DNA from 2 places in the Thioalkalivibrio sp. AKL10 genome. Region 2 is predicted to be linked to the other one. Evidence: predicted binding sites of a transcription regulator. Region 2 holds the regulator's gene; the other holds the start of a gene.

Region 1 (3,408 bases), on a different contig from region 2:
AAGACCGTAGGGATCGAGCCGCCGAGAACCCCTGGTTAAGCTGAGGGCTTAAAAGGCATCAAGCGGCAATGCCCTCGACCGTAAGGTGCTGGAGGTCAGTTCGTTCGCTTGCGTGCTCAAAGGTAATGGCGCAAACACCACCACTGGCATCGACATCCAGGGTAGTGTGCTCGTCAAGCGAGCGGGTTTCGGCCACGCTATCGCCTCGGAATTCGATATAAAGCGTATCCGTATCCCCGAAGTACTGGAGTTTCATGGCTGGAACCCTCGATCGAAAAAGGCGTTGTGAACGGTTTCTCCATCCGGCAGCAGAACAACGCGAAGGTAGCGTCCTTCAGCCTCCTCGACACGAGCCCATCTGCGGATACGCCCATCGCCTTGGACTTCTTCGCACAACGGTTGGTCGATTGCACTACTGATCCAGTGATCCCGGATCATTCGCCGATCCGGCCTCTCGCGTACAGTCTCGAAGTAACGTGTCGTCTTCACCGGAACGTCCCTGTTACCGGTTGCTATTGTTCAAAGCTTCCGCCGAGAACGGATCGCCGTCAAGCCGCTCACACTACCTTGCTGTAGCGCGGCGCGCCCTCCGTCTTCAGATAGGCGTCGAAGGCCATGGCGACGTTGCGCAGCAGCAACCGCCCGCGCGGCAGGATCTCCAGCCGCTCCGCGCCGATCCGCACCAGTCCATCGGCCTCCATGCCCTGAAGCCGCTCCAGTGCATCCCCAAAGACCTCGCCGAACGCGATCCCGTGGCGCACCTCGATCGCGGCGAAATCGATGCGCGAATGGCACATGAGCTCGGTAATCACGTCCCGGCGCAGCCGATCGTCGGCACTCAGTTCGAGTCCGCGAAACACCGGAAGGCGCCCGGCATCCAGCCGCGCGTAATAGGCATCCAGCTCGCGCAGGTTCTGGCTGTAGGTGGCGCCCACCTTGCCGATGGCCGTCGGACCCAGTGCCACCAGGTCGTACTCCGCCCGTGTGGAATAGCCCTGGAAATTGCGCTGCAGCGTCCCGGCGCGCTGGGCCGTGGCCAGTTCGTCGTCCGGCAGGGCAAAGTGGTCCATGCCGATGTAGACATAGCCGGCATCGGTCAGGCGAGCGATGGTGGTCTCGAGGATCGCCAGCTTCTCCGCGGCGTCCGGCAGATCGGCCTCGCGGATCTGGCGCTGAGTCTTGAACATCTGCGGCAGGTGCGCGTAGTTGTAGATCGCCAGGCGCTCCGGACGCAGCTCCAGCGCGCGTTCCAGCGTGGCGGTATAGGTCTCCACCGTCTGCAGGGGAAGGCCGTAGATCAGGTCCAGGTTGGTGGATTCGAAGCCGTTGGCCCGCGCCTGCTCCACCGCCCGCGCGGTCACCTCGAACGGCTGGATGCGGTTCACCGCCCGCTGCACGTTCGGGTCGAAATCCTGCACCCCGAGGCTGATCCGGTTAAAACCCAGCTCGCCCAGCAGCGGGATGGTGCCGGGCCGCACCGCGCGCGGATCAATCTCGATGGAGAACTCGCGGGCATCGCTTTCGTCCAGGCGGAAGTGCCTCGCCAGCGTCGCCATCACCCGGCGCAGATCGTCATCGCCAAGATAAGTCGGCGTGCCCCCCCCAAAGTGCAGCTGGCCGACAGTGCGTTCCCGGTCGAACAGCTCGCCCTGCAGTTCGGCCTCGCGCTCCAGATACTGCAGGTAGCGCTGAGCGCGCTGGTAATTTCCAGTGATGACCTTGTTGCAGGCGCAGTAGAAGCACACCGTGTCGCAGAACGGCACATGAACATACAGGGACAGCGGCCGCGCCGGGTCCGCCCCGTTGGTGGCCTGCGCCGCCTCGGCATAGGCGCGGTCGTCGAAGCCCTCGTGAAACTGTGGCGCGGTGGGATACGACGTGTACCTCGGCCCGCTCACGTCGTAGCGGCGCAGGATTTCGGGGTCAAACACCAGGCGTTGTTCCATTCGGGGCTCCACAGCCGTGCGCCGCGCACTCGCGACCTTGGTTCTGCAGACTACGGCCGCACGCCAGGCCCGAGCTTGATACAGGTCAACAATCCGCCTTCATGGCGCCCTCTCCCGCCCCCTGTGCTGCCTGTGCTAGCCTTCTCCTCCCTGTTCGACACCCGCCACGCGAGAGCGCATGTCCCCCGACGAGTATTGCGAGGAGAAGGCCGCGCAAAGCGGCTCCAGCTTCTACTACGCGTTCCGCTTTCTGGAGCCGGATCGCCGTCGCGCCATCACGGCGCTGTACGCCTTCTGCCGGGAAGTCGACGACATCGTCGACGAGGTGAGCGAGGAGAGCATTGCGCGCACCAAGCTCGACTGGTGGCGCCAGGAGATCGAACGCCTGTTCGCCGGCGAACCCCGCCACCCCATCACCCAGGCACTGCAGCCGCACATCGCCGCCTTCGACCTTGGTCGCGAGTACTTCGACGAGATCATCGACGGCATGCAGATGGATCTGGACTACGACAGCTATCCGGACTTCACCACTTTGTCGCTGTACTGCTACCGCGCGGCCAGCGTCGTGGGCATCCTGTCCGCCCACATCTTCGGCTACACCGATCGGCGCACTCTGAAGTACGCCCACGACCTCGGCATGGCGTTGCAGCTCACCAACATCCTGCGCGACGTGCACGAGGACGCCATGCGCGGCCGGGTGTACATCCCCATGGACGAGCTCAGCAAGCACGGGGTCAAGCCGGAGGAATTCCAGATCAACATTACCGACGACCGCCACCGCGCCCTGTTCGCGGAGCAGGCGGAACGGGCGCGACGCTACTACGAACGCGCCGAGGAACACCTCCCGGACGCCGACCGCTACGCCCAGCGCCCGGGCCTGATCATGGCGGCCATCTACCGCACCCTGCTCGACGAGATCGCCGACGACGGCTACCGCGTGCTGGAACACCGCGTGCGCCTGACCCCGATCCGCAAGTTGTGGATCGCGTGGCGCACCGCACGCCGCCTGAAGCGCGAACAACGCCGCCGCGCGACCTGATGCCATGATCTCCGGCTCACCCCACGCGCCCGTCGTCGTGGTCGGCGCGGGCTGGGCCGGCCTGACCGCCACGCTGGCGCTTGCACGCGCCGGGCACCCCGTGCACCTGATCGACGCGGGCAAGGCCCCCGGTGGCCGTGCCCGCAGCCTCGACCTGGACGGCACCCCGCTCGACAACGGCCAGCACATCCTGGTCGGGGCCTGCCAGCAGACCCTGCAGCAGATCCGTTCGGTCGGCATCAACCCCGAGCAGGCGTTTCAGGCCCTGCCCTTCGGCCTGCGCATGTTCGAGCCCACCGGCCGGCCGCAGGACCCGGCGTTCCAGCTGGAACCACGTTCGCCCCGGTTGCCCGCCCTGGCCGCCGCGCTTTACCGGGCGCTTGCGAAGCACTCTCTTGGTACACGCCTGCGTGCACTGTCCGG
Region 2 (3,408 bases):
TGTCCAGTGACGAGGCGCGGCGCCCGCAGCAAAGCGGCATGCCCGCCGCGGACGTGAAGCGCGCAACCGACTGATTGGATCGCTGGCCTGCGGGGATTCCCCTGCGGTCACCACATGAGGTCGTCGGGTACGACGTAGTCCTTGTATGGGTCGTCCGGGGCAGGTTCCGATCCGGTTTCGTCCTCGGCGGGGATGACCAGTGGCCATTCCGGGTCGCGCTCGCGGATGCGGTCGGCGGTCTCGCGCGGGATGACCCGGAACCCCTTTTCCGGGCGCACATCCAGGCCGGCAAGCGCGGCGCGGCCGTCGGCCAGGCGCTTTTGCAGGTCGGCGGTCACCGGGAGGTGGCGGATCTGCCCGCCCTGCTGAAAGTGATAATCCAGCGCGGCATCGCCGGTGGGAATCGGCGCCAGGTGGGTGCTGACCAGTTCGCGGATCTGCGCGTGACGGGCCCGGCGCTCGGCGCGCTCCTGTTGTTCGCGGTTCTTCTGTCGCGAACGCTCGGCCTGCTCCGCCTTGCGCGCTTCGGCCACGCCCGGGTCCGGACCCGTGTTGCGGTCCTTCTTCTTCTTTGCGTTCCCCTTCTGGGCCTTGTGCTTTTGCGACTTGGCCTGGCGAACCTGTTTTTCGTCGACCAGCCCCGTTTTCAGGAGCTGGCTGCGCAGATCATCCGACATGAATCCTGCCGTGTTCGGTCAATGTGCGGGGAGCATAGCCGGAATGCGGCCTTGCGTGCAGCACGTGCTGTTCAGGCGGCCATGAACTCGCGCAATCCGTCGCGGATCTCGGCGTCCGACAGATCGGGGAACAGGGTGTGCAATCGGCGCTGGCGGTCGATGGCGAATGCGGGGGTGGTCTGCGGCGCCACGCGCCGGGCCTCCGCGAGCAGTTGCAGGCCGGCGAGCCGCTCGCTTTGAAGTTCCAGTGCCAGCACCGCGCGGTAAAGCGCGTTGCGCTCGGGGGTGTGGAGCCGCCGGCGCAGTGCGCGGAGGCGTTCGGTGGAGGATGACTGCCAGCGCCGGGCCGTTTGCCGCAGTACGCGCCATTGCGAGGGTCCGAGGGGCTGCGGGTACCACAGGGCAAACAACGCCAGCATCACGTCCACGCCAAATTCGTCCTGCCAGCGCATCAGACGTTCGCGAGCGGTGGGATCGACCCACAGTGCGTCGGCGAATGCCCAGAAGGCGTCGAAGTCCGTGGCCGGCTCCGGAGTGTCGCCGGCTTCAGGCACTGCTCGCGGCGGAGGTGAAGGTGACCCCGGCCGTGTTGCGCAGGCCGTCGGGCTGGAGGATCTCCAGGTCCCGGGTGTGCAGGTTGATTACGCCCTGGTTGCGCAGCTGAGTAAACAGCCGGCTGATGGTTTCCTGGGTCAGGCCCAGGTGGTTGGCGATGTCTGCCCGGGACATGGGCAGGTAGAACCGTTCGGGGGACAGGCCGCGGGCGCGATGACGCTCCGACAGGGCGATAAGGAAGGTCGCCAGACGCTGCTCCGCGGTACGTTGGCCGAGCAACGCGTGCAGGCTTTCGTCCTGGGCCAGTTCCTGGCTCATCACGCTCATCATGTGCTGGCGGAAGGTTGGCAGGCGGCCGGCGAGGTCGTCGACATGCCCGTAGGGCACGGCGCAGACGCTGGTGGACTCCAGCGCAATGGCACTGACCGGATGCTTGCCGGAGTGGATCGCGTCCAGCCCCAGGAGGTCGCCGGCCAGCGCGAAGCCGGTGATCTGTTCGGTCCCGTCATCGGAGATCAGCACCGTTTTCAGTGCCCCGGTGCGGACCGCGTACAGCGCTTCGAACTTGGTCCCCATGGTGAACAGGGGCGCACCCTTGGCGATCGGCCGGCGTTGCTGGACGATTTGGTCGAGTTGCCAGAGTTCATCCTGGGGCAGGCCCATAGGCAGGCAGAGCTGGCGGAGGGTGCAGTGCTGGCAGGCTTGAGTGGGTCGTAGCGTCATGGGTGCAGGGTAGCCGTTTTTTCGACGTTGGGGAAAGCGATTTTCGGGGTATGCCATCGGGGGCGGGAATGCGGTACTGTCCCCAAGAGTTGTAGGCGATTACAGAAGGTTTTGCCGTCGGTCAGGGGGTCGCGCCCCGAGATGACTCGGGGTCCCCTCCCTCCGACGGCTGCGTGGACAATGCGGGCCATCGGTAATTAGACTGAGTCTAAAGTCTGCGGCGTGGTCAGGGTCGGCATTACGCGTGGGGGCTGAGAGACCCGACTGCCAGAACAAGGACAGGGGTAGCGATGATCGAGCGGTTACTGGAGCAATACATACGCTACGGGACCTTCGTGCTGCGGCATCCGGATGGCCGTGAGCAGCGTTTCGGGAACGGCGCGCCGGAAGTCACCATGCAGGTGCATGACAAGGCGGCGTTGCGCAAGATTGGGCGCGACCCGGGCTTCCAGCTGGGCGAGACCTACATGGACGGCCTGTGGTCGCCCGGCCCCGAGGGCCTGCAGGTGTTCCTCGACGTGGCCATGCGCAACTTCGCGCCGATGTTCAAGCAGCGGGTCAACCCTGCAGTGCGCATGCTGCGGGCCCTGATCGAGCAGGGCAACAAGGTGGCGCGCTGCTACCAGAACATCGCCCATCACTACGACGTCGATGAGTGGCTTTATCGTCAGTTCCTGGACGAGGGCATGTTCTACAGCTGCGCCTATTTCGAGCGCCCGGACATGACGCTGGAAGAGGCGCAGCAGGCCAAGTGCGCAATGCTGCGCAAGAAGCTGATGCTGGAGCCGGGGATGCGCGTGCTCGACATCGGTTGCGGCTGGGGCGGTCTGGCCTTCCATCTCGCCGAGCATGCCGACGTGCAGGTAGACGGCGTGACGCTGTCGAAGGAGCAGCTGCGGGTTGCCCGTGACGAGGCCAAGCGTCGGGGGCTCGAGGATCGAGTGCGGTTTCTCTATCAGGACTACCGCGAACACGACGACCAGTACGACCGCATTGTCAGCGTCGGCATGTTCGAGCATGTGGGCACGCCCAACTACGAGACGTTCTTCCGGCGCGTACATGATCTGCTGAAGCCGGAAGGCATCGCGGTGCTGCACACCATCGGGCGGCAGGAACCACCGGGTACCTCCAACCCCTGGCTGAGCAAGTACATCTTTCCGGGCGGGTATACGCCGGCCCTGTCCGAGGTGATGGGCGCGCTGGAGCCCACGCCGCTGTGCACCACCGATATCGAGTTCTGGCGCCTGCATTACGCCGAGACGCTGGCCGAGTGGTATCGCCGCTTCCAGACGGTGCGGGCCGAGGCCGTCGAACGCTTCGATGAGCGTTTCTGCCGCATGTGGGAGTTCTACCTGGCCAGTTGCGAGGGCACCTTCCGCTGGTGGGATCAGGTGGTGTTCCACGTGCAGATGGCCAAGCAGCAGGATGCGGTGCCGCTGACCCGCGATTACCT

What was found. Region 2 encodes FNR, which switches genes on or off when oxygen is low (the NO sensors DNR and NnrR bind a similar motif). Its sites were predicted from a motif close to TTGATNTANATCAA; they were not measured.
Region 1: the regulator FNR is predicted to act here: its motif matches at 2,022-2,035, upstream of hemN (oxygen-independent coproporphyrinogen III oxidase).

The regions. Positions count from the first base shown of each region.
Region 1 covers NZ_KB907143.1:401,444-404,851, reverse strand. Annotated here, with positions in the region: gene hpnC (squalene synthase HpnC) at 1-10, shown strand, start outside; gene G333_RS0107730 (DUF2283 domain-containing protein) at 59-256, opposite strand; gene hemN (oxygen-independent coproporphyrinogen III oxidase) at 558-1,946, opposite strand; gene hpnD (presqualene diphosphate synthase HpnD) at 2,125-2,985, shown strand; gene hpnE (hydroxysqualene dehydroxylase HpnE) at 2,990-3,408, shown strand, end outside.
Region 2 covers NZ_KB907144.1:262,712-266,119, reverse strand. Annotated here, with positions in the region: gene G333_RS0109935 (hypothetical protein) at 1-74, shown strand, start outside; gene G333_RS0109930 (DUF2058 domain-containing protein) at 108-677, opposite strand; gene G333_RS0109925 (DUF2390 domain-containing protein) at 749-1,231, opposite strand; gene fnr (fumarate/nitrate reduction transcriptional regulator Fnr) at 1,224-1,955, opposite strand; gene G333_RS0109915 (cyclopropane-fatty-acyl-phospholipid synthase family protein) at 2,246-3,408, shown strand, end outside.